Regions from separate parts of the Labrys monachus genome, predicted to be linked through region 1. Evidence: riboswitches for the same ligand, from Rfam matches in the RefSeq annotation. Region 1 holds a riboswitch; each other region holds the start of a gene.
What was found. A riboswitch is a leader RNA that binds a small molecule or an ion and turns the genes downstream of it on or off. The one in region 1 is predicted to bind cobalamin.
Positions count from the first base shown of each region.

Region 1 (5,011 bases):
GGCGGGCTTCAGCCCGGCAAGCTGCTGCCGTACCCATTCGGCCGTCTCGCCCTCCTTGAGCGAGCCGACGTAAAGTGCCGTGGTGTCGAGGCCGCGGGCTTCGAGCGCCTCCACCAGCGCCGTGATCGGCGCCGTGTCGGCGGACAGCAGGACCGAGCGGTAGAACAGGATGACGGCGCGGCCCCACACTCCCCTGGAGGGGGAGTGTGGGGCCGCAGGGCCGGGGTGGGGTGGAAACTCGGAACGCCCAGCAGAATCACCCCGCCCCGATGCTTCGCATCGACCCTCCCCCTTCAGGGGAGGGTGAAGGGCGCCGCCTGGGACGAAAACACCATATTTGGGCATTGCCGCCGGCGCCGCCGGCGCGCCGAAATCGAGGCCGCCAAGCCTCGCAGCATAGAGAAGGGACGCTCTCGCATTGGCCGGGCCCCCTTCGCGCCAATAGCGGTCGATCCGCTCCAGGGCTTCCGACGGGACGGTGGAGAGCGCGGCGAGCCGGCCGTCGGGCCGGGCGTCGCCGGGAATGAACGCCAGCGCGATGCGATTGCTGCGGGCGGCGGCGGCGAACTCCTCCACGCCGTAGCGCCAGTAATCCATGCCGCCGAGCAGCCGCACCACGATGGCCTTGGCGTGTCGGGCGACACTGTCGACATAGAGGTCGACCGACATCGGATGGCGCAGCTTCTGCAGCGGCGCGATGCGCAGGCCGTCGAGCCCGGAAGCGGCCGCCAAAGCGAGATCGCTGTCGCTCAGCGAGGCGAACACGATCGCACCGGGCGCCTGGCCCAGGTCCACCGCCGCCTCGCCGGCATCGAGCGAGCGCGTATCCGCCGGCAGGAGATGCATCAGCCGTTCAGCGCCTTGCGGATGCCGTCCTGGTCGAGCCCCTTCTCGCCGATGACGACGAGGCGGCTGGAGCGCGCCTCGCCTACCGCCCAGGCCCGGTCGAAATGCTGCGAGAAGCGGGCGCCGACCCCCTGCACCAGCAGGCGCATCGGCTTGCCCTCGATGGCGACGAAGCCCTTGATGCGCAGGATGTCGTGGTCTTCGGCGGCCTTGCGCAGCTTCGAGATCAGCGCGTCGGCTTCGAGGATGGCCGGCAGGTCGACGACGAAAGTGTCGAAATCGTCGTGGTCGTGCTCCTCCTCGGCATCGTGATGCGAGGGCCGAGCGGCGAGATCGTCCTCGGCCGCGGCGCCGAGCCCGAGCAGAACGGCGGCATCGATGCGCCCTTCCGAGGTGCGCACGACCTTGACCGCCCTCGGCACCGTCCTCTCGATGTCCCTCTCCACGCCCGCCAGCTCGCTCTCGCCGAGCAGGTCGGCCTTGTTGAGCACGACGAGGTCGGCGCAGAGGAGCTGGTCCTCGTAGACCTCCTCCAGGGGATTGTCGTGGTCGAGGGCGCCGTCCGCCTCGGCCTGGCGCTTCAACTCTTCCGGATCGTCGGCGAAGCGGCCCGCCGCGACCGCGGCACCGTCGACCACCGCGATGACGCCGTCGACGGTGACGCGCGAGCGGATCGCCGGCCAGTTGAACGCCTTGACCAGCGGCTTGGGCAGCGCGAGGCCGGAGGTCTCGATGACGATGTGCTCGGGCGCGTTCGGCCGCGCCAGCAGCATTTCGAGCGCCGGCACGAAATCGTCCGCCACCGTGCAGCAGATGCAGCCATTGGCGAGCTCGACGATGGCGTCCTCGGGGCAGCTGTCGATGCCGCAGGACCTGAGGATGTCGCCGTCGACGCCGACATCGCCGAACTCGTTGACGATCAGCGCCAGGCGGCGGCCGCCGGCCGTCGCCAGCAGGTTGCGGATCAGGGTGGTCTTGCCGGCCCCGAGGAAGCCGGTGACGATGGTGCAGGGCACCTTGCTGTTGCTGGCGAGGCTCATTCGGCGGCTTCCTTGTGATCGAGGAGAGGCGGTATGCGCGCGATCATGCCGCGCTTGAACGGTTCGGGACGGCCGCGCCAGGGCATCAGCCCGTCGGTGGAACCGGCGAGCAGCGCCGCGGCGGCGAGGACCTCCGTGCCGCTTTCGGCGACGAGATCGCCGAAGACATAGGTCCAGCAGCCCGGCGCCGAGACGGCGACGGTGCAGGAGCGGCGGCAATTGCCGAGGCACTCGACCGGCCGCAGGGCCATGCCGGCCGGCAGCGCGTCCGCCAGCGCCCGGTGCAGGCGCGCGCCGGGGCGCGGCGCATCGGCATCGTCGTCCGCACGCCGGCAGGTGACGCAGACATGGATCAGCACGTCATGAGGCTCGGCCTGGGATGGATCTGCGCGCATTCGGCCCTTTCGTCCTCCGCCGCGGCGGAACTGGCAGGGCGCAAGCGGTCGTCGGACAGGCCGGCGACCGCCGAAAGCGGAACCGGCATCCCGGAGCGCCCCGCCCGGACCGGCCTTTGCCCCGCACCGATCCTGCGGGCGGGCAAAACGAAGGAGGAGCAGGCCGCCTGCATCGAGGCGGCCGGTTCCCGTGGACGGCAGGTCTCCTGGCTCGCGGTTCATCGCGTTCCGCCGCCTTCCCGGTTTCCCAGTGGCCCAGTGGCGGAGCGCTCGCCGCTTACAGTTGCGGGGGCAGCCGCGGCATGGGGGCCGAAGCCCCGCACCGCATTCCCTTTGATCTCTCGACGAGAGACCGTCCGAAGCCGACTAAAGGACCTTGCTTGAAAGCTTGTCAATCGGCCCCTCCACGAAAACAGCCGACAAGGGGCGGCGAGCGGGGAGGCCTGTCCGAAGAACCTTCGCCGAACGAGCGGCCGCCCCTGACCGACGCGGCGCTTGCCTTCCCGGCGCGCAGCCTGCAAGTACGGAGCATGATCGCTCCTCGCCTCACCTTCGTGCTCGGCGGCGCGCGTTCCGGCAAGAGCCGGTACGCCGAGGAACTCGTCGCGGCCGAGCCTGCGCCGTGGTGCTATATCGCCACCGCCCAGGCCTTCGACGACGAGATGCGGGCCCGCATCGCCGAGCATCGCTCCCGCCGCGATGCGCGCTGGCAGACCAGCGAAGCCCCGCTCGGCCTGCCCGGCGCGCTGGCGGCGGCGGCGGGTCCGGTCCTCGTCGACTGCCTGACGCTCTGGCTCACCAACCTGATGCTGGGCGAGCATCCCCTGGCACCGGCCTTCGACCGGCTGGAGGCCGCGATCGCCGCCGCGTCCGGGCCGGTCGTCATGGTGTCGAACGAGGTCGGCCTGTCGATCGTGCCCGACAATGCCCTCGCCCGCGCCTTCCGCGACGATCAGGGCCGGCTCAACCAGCGCGTCGCCCGGCTGGCGGATCGGGTGATCTTCATGGTGGCAGGCTTGCCGATGGTGGTGAAATGACGGACGAAGCGGCGCGCCACAAGGCGAAGATGGAAAAGCGCAAGGCGGTGCAGGACGCCGAGGTCGCCTCCAAGACCATCGAGAAGGGCCTGCTGATCGTCAATACGGGCCCCGGCAAGGGCAAGTCGACCGCCGCCTTCGGACTGATCATGCGCGCGCTCGGCCATGGCTGGCGGGTGGGCGTGGTGCAGTTCATCAAGGGTGCGTGGTCGACAGGCGAGCGCGCGGCGCTGGAGCGCTTCGCCGACCTCGTGACCTGGAAGAGTATGGGCGAGGGCTTCACCTGGGAAACGCAGGACCGCGCCCGCGACGTCGCCGCCGCCGAACGGGCCTGGCAGGCGGCGCTCGGGATGATGGCCGATCCCGGCATCCGCCTGCTCGTGCTCGACGAACTCAACATCGCCCTGCGCTACGACTATCTCGACCTCGGCGCCGTCGTCGAGGCCCTGAAGCGGCGCCGGCCGGACCTGCATGTCGTCGTCACCGGCCGCAACGCCAAGCCGGAGATGATCGAGGCCGCCGACCTCGTCACCGAGATGACGCTGGTCAAGCACCACTTCGCCGCCGGCGTGAAGGCGCAGGAAGGCATCGAATTCTAAGCGGAATCCTGCTTAGGGGCGGGCCGCTGCAGGGTCCTTTCCCCTGTGGAAATGGGAGCTTTACCCAATCGACCCAAGCCTTCCGGCGGTCCTTTCTTAGCGGCGGCATTGCAACCGACGGTATGTCCATGCCACTAATATCTCACGATCGTAGAGGGGCAGATCGGGGAGCGAGTGGTGACAGGGGCTGGGACGGGGGCGTTCCGCGCCGGCGAGGGTTTGGGGCGATCCTCCGGCAGGACAATCTATTATTTTGATATCGTTGAGGATTATCCCGCCATTGGCGGGGTGGTCGAATTCTCGCGGACGCTTTTCCGCCAGTTGAAGCGGCGCTATGGCGACAGGCTCGTCTCGGCGCGCGCGAGGGCGCCGGCGCTCGGGCTTCCCGGGGCGGAGATGCCCTATCTCCACCGCGAGCGGCTGGTGGCGGAGCGCATCGCCGCGGCCGATCCGGATTCGGTGTTCTTTTTCCCCAACTTCCAGTCACCGGTTCCCGGCCGGGCACGCGCCGGCGGCCCGCGCGTGGTCAATGTGCTGCACGACGTGCAGTTCGCCTATCTGCCCGAGCTGTTCTCGGCCGAGAGGGTCGATGCGCTGTACCGCACCTTCGCGGAAACCCGCGACAATGCGGATGAGGTGGTCTTCATCAGCGAGGCGGCGCGCCGGCAGTTCCTGGACAAGATCGGCACGCCGCGCCGTCACCGGGTGATCTACAACCCCGTCGACGTCAACCCCGTCGACATGGCGGCTTCGGCCGGGCCGGCCGGCGGCGAACGCGCGCCCTTCCTGCTCGCGCCGATTCATTATCACCCGCACAAGAATTTCGCCGGCCTGCTGTCCTTCTTCGCCGCGCTCGCCGGCCACGATCCCGCTCTGGAGCTGGTGGTCACCGGCCAGGGCGGCGAAAAGTTCGACCGCCATCTCGCCGCGCTGCCGGCGAGCATACGAGGGCGCGTGCGCCATCTCGGCTATGTCGAGCGGCGCCGGCTGGAGCGGCTTCATCGCCGGGCGCGGGCCTTCGTCACCCTGTCGCGCTTCGAGGGGTTCAACCTGTCGGCGGCGGAGGCGGCGAGCCACGGCACGCCCCTCCTGCT
Region 1 is NZ_JAUSVK010000001.1:2,510,994-2,516,004, reverse strand. Features, by position in the region: gene cobN (cobaltochelatase subunit CobN) at 1-846, opposite strand, end outside; gene cobW (cobalamin biosynthesis protein CobW) at 846-1,886, opposite strand; gene J3R73_RS11330 (DUF1636 family protein) at 1,883-2,281, opposite strand; cobalamin riboswitch at 2,461-2,653, opposite strand; gene cobU (bifunctional adenosylcobinamide kinase/adenosylcobinamide-phosphate guanylyltransferase) at 2,812-3,318, shown strand; gene cobO (cob(I)yrinic acid a,c-diamide adenosyltransferase) at 3,315-3,917, shown strand; gene J3R73_RS11315 (autotransporter domain-containing protein) at 4,095-5,011, shown strand, end outside.

Region 2 (5,011 bases), 120 kb from region 1:
CGGAGCGCGCCCTGAGGCGGATAGCGATATCGCAAGCCTAGACAGGCTTGAGATTGCCGGCGGCGGCCTTGCCCGTCTTGCGATCCGTGAGGATCTCGTAGCCGATCTTCTGCCCTTCACGCAATTCCGGCATGCCGGCGCGTTCCACTGCGGTGATATGCACGAACACGTCGCGGCCACCGTCGTCCGGCTGAATGAAGCCGTAGCCCTTCTGGGTATTGAACCACTTCACGGTTCCCGTGCTCATAGGTAGTCCTTTACTTCGTTCCAAAGCATGGACGACCCACGGCGTGCCGTGTTCGCCCGGTTCTGCGAAATTTGGAGAGGGTGTCCTGAACGAGCGCCCCGCAAAGCAAAGGCGAACCGGCCCAGTCTTCCGGCCAAATCGACCCAAAATCGATACCACAAATTCGTCTGCCCTCACAAGAGCTTGCGAAATCACAGTTTTGCCGTGCATCCATCGTCAATCCGCCATTCCTTGCGGCTCCCGCTTGCTCTATGGATGCGAGCGCCGACCGCCGTGTCGCCGCCTCCCCGATATGCCTGACCCGGATTCGGAATGATCGTTTTTCGTCGTTTTTCCATCCTTTTGACGGCGCTGGCGCTCGCCTCGCCCGCCTTTGCCGACACGGCCGACAAGGACTGCTCGCGAGGGGCGGCGGAGCAGCGCATCCCCGCCTGCACCCAGCTTCTGGACAGGCCGCTTTCCAAATCCACCAAAGCGATCGTGCTCTACCGTCGCGGGCTCGCCTATGCCGACAAGGGCGATGACGGCCATGCGGTCGAGGATTACACCGCCGCCCTGCAATTGCGCCCGCGCGACATGGCCACCCTGACCGCCCGGGCCGACGCCTATCTGCGCCTCGGCCGCGACCAGGCGGCGCTCGACGATTACGCCAGCGCCATCGCCTCCAACCGACACGCATCGCTCGCTTTGGTCAATCGCGGCTTCGCTTTGATCCAGCTCAACCGCAACGAGGAAGCCACCAAGGATTTCGACGCAGCGCTCGCCCTCGATCCCCGCGACCAGGAGGCCTATAAGGGCCGGGGTGACGCCGAGCGGGCGCTCGAGGACCATATCGCCGCGGTCGAGGACTACACCCAGGCCATCCGCGTCGACAAGACCTACAAGAACGCCTTCTACGGCCGCGCCCGCTCGCTGATCGAGATGAAGGACTATGTGCGAGCCCAGGAAGACCTGCAGGCCGCGATCGATCTCGATCCCGAATTCGACTCCGCCTATTTCAGCCGCGGCTATGTGCGCTGGCAGCTCGGCGACACCGAGGGCGCGCTGTCGGACTATTCGAGGGCGCTGGCGCTGGAGACGGACTTCCCGGCCGCCCGGCTGGAGCGGGGACAGCTCTACGCCGCGCTCCATCGCTATGACGAGGCCATGGCCGATTACGACGAGGCCATCCGCGAACTGCCCGATCTCGCGCAGGCCTATGTCTCCCGCGGCATCGCCTGGCGCGAGCTCGGCGATTACGACAGTTCGCTCGACGACATGAACAAAGCCTTGTCGCTGCCGGCCAGCAAGGCCGATACGCTGGTGGAGCGGGCCAAGACCCATCTTGCCGCCGACCAGTACGACCTCGCCTTGGCGGACGCCGATGCGGCCATCGCCGCCCAGGACACCGTCCCCGACTATTACGCCCTGCGCGCCAAGGTGCAGGAGCGGCGCGGCCAGCGTGATGCTGCGATCGGCGACTTCCGGAAGGCCCTCGAGCTCGATCCCGCGAGCAAAGTGGCCAAGGCCGGCCTCTACCGCCTCGGCTCGACGCCATAGGCCTGGCGGCCGAGGCCTCCGCCCGGGCTTTGTCGCAGGCCAGTCTTGACGGCGACGGGCGGGCACGGCTAGCTGTCCCCTGATGGTTCCCTCCGGGGATCAAAAGGGAACGCGGTGCGGGCAGTGGCCCAAGGCCGCGGCTGCCCCCGCAACTGTCAGCGACGAGCCGCCTCCACATCGCCACTGGGACCCGCATGGACCTGGGAAGGCCGGAGAACGGCGCCGACCCGCGAGCCAGGAAACCTGCCATCGCCGGACGTCAAAGCAGGAACATCGGGCGGGGTGTCCCGATGTATCGGTCCCCCTCGGGGCAAGCCGGTCGCTGCAATGACATGAGACGTCAAAAGCAGAAATCCTCCATGCCAATCCCGATTCGACGCTTCTTCACCGAAAGCACGCCCGATTTCAAAGGGCGGCTCATCGCCATCTATGTCGTGCTCGCCATCCTCAATCTCGGGGGCTGGCTGTGGGCGCTCATGGCCTTCCACGGCAACCCGGCGCTGCTCGGCATCGCGCTCGTGGTCTACGGGCTCGGCCTGCGCCACGCGGTCGATGCCGACCATATCGCCGCCATCGACAACGTCACGCGCAAGCTGATGCAGGAGCGGCGGCGGCCCGTCGCCGTCGGCTTCTTCTTCGCCATCGGCCATTCGCTCGTCATCGTCATCGTCGCGGCCGCCGTCGCCGGGGCGGCGACCCTGCTCGGCGGCTTCCGGAGCCTGCAGGACATCGGCGGCACGATCAGCACCGGCGTCTCCGCCCTGTTCCTGTTCGTGATCGCGGCCATGAACATCATGATCTTCCTGTCGATCTACAGGAGCTACCGCCATGTGCGCATCGGCGGCGCCTATGTCGAGGAGGATCTCGACATCCTGCTCAACAATCGCGGCTTCCTCGCCCGCATCTTCCGGCCGGTGTTCCGGCTCGTCTCCAGGAGCTGGCACATGCTGCCGGTCGGCTTCCTGTTCGGCCTCGGCTTCGACACGGCGACCGAGGTCGCGACCTTCGGCGTCACCGCGACCCAGGCCGCCAAGGGCGTGCCGTTCGAGGCGATCATGGTGTTCCCGGTGCTGTTCGCGGCCGGCATGTCGCTGGTCGACACCACGGACGGCGTGATGATGCTCGGCGCCTATGACTGGGCCTTCGTCAAGCCGATGCGCAAGCTCTACTACAACATGACGATCACGCTGGTCTCCGTCGTCGTCGCCGTGCTGATCGGCGGCATCGAGACGCTGGGGCTGATCGGCGACCGATTCGCCCTGACCGGCGCGTTCTGGGACTTCATCGCCGCGCTGAACGACAATTTCAACAATCTCGGCTTCGCCATCATCGCCATCTTCATCGCCGCCTGGGTGATCTCCTATATCGTCTACAAGGCCAAGCGGCTGGACGATTTCGACATGAACACCACGCGGGCCTGAGGCCGCCGGGTCCGACGCCGGCGCGGCGTCGGCGTCAGATCCGGCCGAGCCAGTCCACCAGCCGCTGCGTCGCGACCTGCAGCTGCTCGGGGCTGCGCAGGAAGCACAGGCGCATGAAGCCTTCGCCACCGGGGCCGAACGCCGTGCCGGGGGCGAGGCCGACATTGGCGTCATCGACGATCTCCAGGCCGAGGCGGCGCACATCCGGCCGGCCCTCGACGGTGAAGAACAGGTAGAAGGCGCCGTTCACCGGCGCGAACCGGACCTTGCCGGTGGCGCCCAGCCCGTCGACGACGATGTCGCGCCCCTGGCGCGCCCGGGCGATCTGGTGCTGCACGAAGCTCTCGCCCCGGTCGAGTGCGGCGATGCCGGCGCGCTGCATGAAGGCCGCGACGCCCGAGGTCGAATATTGCACGAGGTTCTCGATGGTCTGCCCGAGTTCGGGCGGCGCCTCGATCCAGCCCATGCGCCAGCCGGTCATGGACCAGTTCTTGGAGAAGGTATCGGTGAAGAAGATGCGGTCTTCGGGCGTGCGGATGTCGCGGAAGGACGGCGCCCGGCCGCCGGCATAATGGAAGCGGGTGTAGATCTCGTCCGCGAAGATCCACAGGCCGTGGCGGCGGGCGAGATCGAGCACGAAGGCGAGATCGTCCGGCGTGGCCACCCACCCTGTGGGGTTGGAAGGGGAATTGATGAAGATGCCCCTGGTGCGGGGCGTCACCGCATCGGCGATGCGCTGGCGGTCGAGCTGCCAGCCCGCATCCGTGTAGATCTGCGGCACCATCACCGGCGTCGCGCCGGCGACGCCGATGGCGGCCGGGAAATTCGGCCAGACCGGGCTCGGCACGATCACCTCGTCGCCTTTGCCGGCGACCATGCGCACACAGGTCTGCAGCGCATGCATCCCCGATTGCGTGACGAAGAAGCGACCCGGCTCGAACGGTTTGCCGAACAGATTGGTGTGATAGCGGGCGAGCGCCTCGCGGAGGTCCGGAATGCCGCGCTGCCAGGTGTAGAAGGTTTCGCCGGCGGCGAGGGAACGCGTCGCGGCCTCGGTTATGAAGGCCGGCGTCGGCACGTCGCCCTCCCCCGCCCAGAGCGGGATCATGCCCTCGCGCGTGCGCCCGTAATTCATCACCTCGACGATGCCGCTTTCCGGCGCGCCGAGCGCCTCCGGACGAAGGCCGTCGAGAAAGGACGGCATTGCGGGCGGGATCTTCTCGGCAGCGGCGGCGGTCACGGCATCGTTCCTTGCGGGATTTCGGCCTACACGGCCGGCCGACAAGCATAGGCCATGGCAGGCGGGACCGAAATCAATTGTTGGAATGGATCGCATCGCCCGCACGAATGGAGCGCGCGGGCGGGACGCCCGCGTTCCCAGGACGAGCGCTTCTCCGTGAAGTGCGACTCGGCCGCGGCCCTATTGCCGGGCGGCCAGCAGGTCGCGGATCTCCGTCAGGAGCTTCACGTCGGCCGGAGCCTCCGGCTTCGCCGACTCCTTCGGCGGCTGCTGGCGGCGGAGCGTGTTGATCAGCTTGACGGCGAGGAACAGCACGAAGGCGATGATGAGGAAGCCGATCACCACCGTGATGAAGCTGCCGATGGCGAAGGGCACGCCGACCTTGCGGGCATCGGCGAGAGAGGCGCCGGCCGGCGCGGTTCCGCGCAGCATGAAGTAGACATTGGAGAAATCGAGGCCGCCCGGCGTCAGCGCGCTGACGATCGGCATGATGACGTCCTCGACGAGCGAGGTGACGATCTTGCCGAAGGCCGCACCGATGATCACACCGATGGCGAGATCGAC
Region 2 is NZ_JAUSVK010000001.1:2,634,087-2,639,097, reverse strand. Features, by position in the region: gene J3R73_RS11905 (cold-shock protein) at 38-247, opposite strand; gene J3R73_RS11900 (tetratricopeptide repeat protein) at 560-1,786, shown strand; cobalamin riboswitch at 1,853-2,051, shown strand; gene J3R73_RS11895 (HoxN/HupN/NixA family nickel/cobalt transporter) at 2,146-3,207, shown strand; gene J3R73_RS11890 (pyridoxal phosphate-dependent aminotransferase) at 3,242-4,411, opposite strand; gene mscL (large conductance mechanosensitive channel protein MscL) at 4,628-5,011, opposite strand, start outside.
Region 2: it holds a riboswitch for cobalamin, as region 1 does, so the genes downstream of both, J3R73_RS11895 (HoxN/HupN/NixA family nickel/cobalt transporter) here and J3R73_RS11330 (DUF1636 family protein) in region 1, are expected to answer to the same signal.

Region 3 (5,011 bases), 1.7 Mb from region 1:
TGGACATCCTCGGTCCTGACGTCGGGAGCGGCTGAGTCGAACAAGGCCTCTACGAGAACGTTCATTCTGCGCCTATAACGATATAGTGATATCAAGATATCCTTATATCATAGCTGCAAGCGTGCCCAGTGCAACGATTATCGTGCCGGCTGATGCCGGCCACCCCCTCCGGTGATTGATCTGAGGACGCCGACCCCTGTGTCGTCGCTGTCACCACGCGCTGCCGGCCGGACAATGCGCGGGCGCGCACCCGCGCTCGCTCGCTGCCGGGCAGGCCCGGCGCGGGCGCGACAGAAGCCAGACGGGCGCGCGGATGGACGATGAAGTCGCCCCGCGCCGGTCTGCCGGCGCGGGCATCGTCGTCGGCCGGTCAGGCTTCGATCTCGACGCGCCCGAGCGGGCGGCTGCAGCAGGCGAGGATCAGCCCGGCGTCGATCTCCTCCTCGCGTATGCCGCCCTGATGCGCCATCGCCACGTCCCCCGAGAGGCGTTGCACCTTGCAGGTGCCGCACAGGCCCATGGTACAGCCGGTGGGTATGTTGAGCCCGGCGCTTCTGGCGAGCTGGAGGATGGTCTCCCCGCCGGTCGCCGGCACTTCGATGCCCGACTGCACGAAGGCGACGCTGCCCTGCGCCGCGCCGTCGGCCGGCTCGCCGCCGGCCGCGAGGGCGTCTGGTTCCGGCGGATGGAAGCTCTCCTCGTGATAGCGGCGCATGTCGCAGCCATTCGCCTCCAGCATGTCCTTCACCGCGGCCATGAAGGGGGCGGGGCCGCAGCAGAAGATCTCGCGCTCGCGGAAGTCCGGTGCGATCAGGCGCAGCGCCGGCGCATTGAGGCGCCCGCGGAACCCTGTCCAGGCCTCCCCCGGATCGCTCTCCTCGACGATCCAGGCCAGTCTGAGGTGCCGCATGCGTCCCGCCATCCGCTCGAGCTCGTGGCGGAAGATGATGTCGGACGGCCTTCTCGCGCAGTTGACGAAGGCGATGTCGACGGCGCTGCCGTGATCTTCGGCAAAGCGCGTCATCGACATCATCGGCGTGATGCCCGATCCCGCGGAGATGAAGAGATAGCGTTCCGCCGGGTGGCGGTGGAACGTGAACTGGCCCGCCGGCCCGTGTGCCTTGAGGCGCGTGCCCGGCTTGAGGTTCTCCAGCATCCAGCGCGTGCCGACGCTGGTGGCCTGGGCCTTGGCGGTGACGCTGATCGAGAGCGGGCGCGAGGGGCTGGACGACAGCGTGTAGGTGCGCAGCACCGGCCCTTCCGCCGTCGGCAGTTCCAGCGTGACGAACTGGCCGGGTTCGTAGCGGAACCAGCTGTCGTCGGGGGCACGGAAGGTGAAGGTCGCGACGTCGCGGCCTTCATGCATCACGGCGACGCATTCGAGCTGCCCGGCGCGGTCGCTCCATGGCCGGGCTTCGTCGAGATGCCTGTAGAGGGTCTGCGTGGCCATCTCCGCCTCAGGCCACGCTGCGCAGGGCCACGGGATCGCCGCCGAGCGAGCGCTCCATGACGTTGCAATACCATTCGACGAACTGCATCACGCCGCCTTCATGGTCGGGGGCATAGGGCCCCGGCTCATAGGCGGGGGAGAGGATGCCCAGCTGGTTTTCCTCGACGATGCGGCGATCCTGGTCGTTGGTTTCGGTCCACACATGGGTGAGCTCGTCGATCGTGTAGTCGACGCCTTCGACCGCGTCCTTGTGCACCAGCCATTTGGTGGTGACCTGCGTCTCCCTCGGGCCGATCGGCGTGACACGGAAGCTCACGGCGTGATCCCCCAGCACGTGGTTCCAGGTGCTGGGATAGTGGAAGAGCAGGAGGGTGCCGATATTGTCTTCCTCAACCGAGGCGCTGAGCGGCTTCTTCACCGCGGCCTTGCCGGACATGGTGTAGCTCACGGCGTTGCGGAGCAGCGGCATGCGCGCCGTCCGATATTGGCCGCTGTCGGAAATCCTGAACAGGCTCGGCAGGCCGGCTTCCTCGCAGCGGTCCCAATGGGCCGCGATCAGGGGATCGTCCTTGGCGCCCTGCACGCCGCTGACGGTGGGAGCCTCCGGGAAGGTGCGGCAGAGTTCGGGGTGATTGCCGGCGCAGTGGTAGCATTCGCGGTTGTTTTCCCACACGAGCTTCCAGTTGCCCTTTTCCACGATCGTGCTTTCGAAGGCGACCTTGGTGTCCTTCAGGCGATGCGGGGCGAGATAGGGCAGCGCCAGGGCGCGGAACGCCTCGAAATCGGGCGCCTCGGCTGCGAGGCAGATCCAGACATAGCCACCCACGCTTTCGCAATGGACCGGCTTCAGGCCGTATTGCGCGGCGTCGAAGCCCGCTCCCATGTCGCGGGCGAACAGCAGCCTGCCGTCGAGTTCGTAAGTCCATTGGTGGTAGGGGCATACGAGCTTGGCGACCGTGCCATGCGCCGCCGAGCACAGGCGCGAGCCGCGGTGGCGGCACGAATTGTGGAAGGCTCGAATCGAGCCGTCGCCCGACCGCAGCACGATGACGGGATAGTCGCCGATCTGCACGGTCAGGTAGCTGCCCGGCTTGGCCAGCTCGCAGTCATGGCCGACGAAGAGCCATTGCCGATACCAGATATGCTCGAGATCGAGGCGGAAATAGTCGTCGTCCGTATAGAATTTCCGGCTCAGGCTGAAGCCGGCGCGATGGCTCCGGAGCCGGCCCAGCATCTCGTGATGCGCATTCATGTCAAAGTCCCACGTGACCATCTTTGCTTTTGACGGCACGGCGGACGGCGAAAGCGGAACGCGAGCCTTTGCGCCCGGGGCGCTCTGCCGCACTTCCTCCTTCCGGATCGCCCACCGCGATCCATCGGCTTCGGTTCAAGGCTGGTTTCCGGACTCAGGAGCGGTCCCTCGACGTGGAGCGGCGCCTTCCCGGGTCCCTCGACCCAGTGGCCTTTGCCGCGTCCGAACTCCTCTACCGTTGCGGGGGCAGTGCCGGCTTGAAACCGGCTTCCCAATTCTCCGGTCCTCCTCCCAGGTCGGACCGGCACCTCGAACTGGCCGGAGATTACACCGCCCGGCGCTACCGGCTAGAGATGAACCGACCTATCATGGTGCTTTCAGGACATCGGGGGACGGGACCCGCGCCTTCCCCGCGGGCGCGGCCGGCGCGGAAATGCCCGCGCCCGAGGCCGATGCTCCTATAGGCAGGGAGGCCGATAGCGATTACATCATGGCGCGATGGGCAGTTTGGAACCGCCCTGATGTCGATGACCTGCCGGAGCCTTTCCCTCATGCCCGCCGATTCCCTTTCCGCCTCCGCCTATCCGCATGTGCCGCTGTTTCCGCTGGGGCCGGACGAGACGCCCTATCGCAAGCTGACGGGGGAGGGGGTGAAGGTGGAGACCGTCGGCGGGCGGGAGATCCTTTCCGTCGACGGCGAGGCGATGCGGCTGCTGGCCGAGCAGGCCTTCGCCGACATCAACCATCTCCTGCGCCCGGGCCACCTGCAGCAGCTGCGCAACATCCTCGAGGATGCGGAAGCCACCGACAACGACCGCTTCGTCGCCTATGATCTCCTCAAGAACGCCAACATCGCCGCCGGCGGCGTGCTGCCGATGTGCCAGGACACCGGCACGGCGATCGTGATGGGCAAGAAGGGCCGCAGGGTCTGGACCGAGGGCGAGGACGAAGGCGCCATCGCCCAGGGCATCCGCGACGCTTACGAGAAGAAGAACCTGCGCTATTCCCAGCTCGCGCCGCTCTCGATGTTCGAGGAGAAGAACACCAAGACCAACCTGCCGGCGCAGATCGACATCTCGGCGGAAGGGGAGGACGCCTACAAGTTCCTGTTCGTCGCCAAGGGCGGCGGCTCGGCCAACAAGACCTTCCTCTACCAGGCGACGCCGTCGATCCTGTCGAAGGACCGGCTGATCGCCTTCCTGAAGGAGAAGATCCTCACGCTGGGAACCGCGGCCTGTCCGCCCTACCACCTCGCGGTGGTGATCGGCGGAACCTCGGCGGAACTGACGCTGAAGGCGGTGAAGCTCGCCTCGGCCCGCTATCTCGACACGCTGCCGACGCAGGGCTCCGAGAGCGGCCACGCCTTCCGCGACCTGGAGATGGAGCGCGAGGTGCACAAGCTCACCCAGTCGCTCGGCGTCGGCGCCCAGTTCGGCGGCAAGTATTTCTGCCACGACGTCCGGGTGATCCGGCTGCCGCGCCACGGCGCCAGCCTGCCGATCGGGCTTGGCGTGTCCTGCTCCGCCGACAGGCAGGCCCTCGGCAAGATCACCCGCGAGGGCGTCTTCCTCGAGGAATTGGAGCACAATCCCGCCCGTTTCCTGCCCGAGATCGACGAGAGCCGGCTCGGCGGACCGGTGGTGCGCATCGACCTCAACCAGCCGATGCCGCAGATCCTCGAATCGCTGTCGCGCCACCCGATCAAGACCCGGGTGTCCCTCACCGGTCCGGTGATCGTGGCGCGCGACCTCGCCCACGCCAAGCTGCGCGAGCGGCTCGAAGCGGGCGGGGGGCTGCCCGACTACATGAAGAATCATCCGGTCTATTATGCCGGCCCGGCCAAGACCCCGGCCGGCTACGCCTCGGGCTCGTTCGGGCCGACCACCGCTGGGCGCATGGACGGCTATGTCGATGCCTTCCAGGCCGCCGGCGGCTCGATGATCATGCTCGCCAAGGGCAACCGCTCGGCCCAGGTCCGCGAGGCCTGCGCCAAGCATGGCGGTTTCTATCTCGGTTCGATCGGCGGGCCTGCCGCGCGCCTCGCGCAGGACTGCATCCGAAAGGTCGAGGTCCTCGAATATCCCGAGCTCGGCATGGAGGCGGTGTGGCGCATCGAGGTCGAGGATTTCCCCGCCTTCATCGTCATCGATGACAAGGGCAACGACTTCTTCAAGGAACTCAATCTGGGCTAAGAGCGGCCTCGTAGCCCGCTGCGGTGCCCCGCCGGCACCGCCCTTCGGCCGGAACGCCACCCCCCGCGCGAGTCCCGAAGCGGACCCGCCGCAGCCTGTCGCGGCGGGCCATCGGCC
Region 3 is NZ_JAUSVK010000001.1:4,195,555-4,200,565, reverse strand. Features, by position in the region: gene metH (methionine synthase) at 1-65, opposite strand, end outside; gene J3R73_RS19165 (FAD-binding oxidoreductase) at 371-1,450, opposite strand; gene J3R73_RS19160 (aromatic ring-hydroxylating oxygenase subunit alpha) at 1,458-2,702, opposite strand; cobalamin riboswitch at 2,825-3,029, opposite strand; gene J3R73_RS19155 (fumarate hydratase) at 3,254-4,894, shown strand.
Region 3: it holds a riboswitch for cobalamin, as region 1 does, so the genes downstream of both, J3R73_RS19160 (aromatic ring-hydroxylating oxygenase subunit alpha) here and J3R73_RS11330 (DUF1636 family protein) in region 1, are expected to answer to the same signal.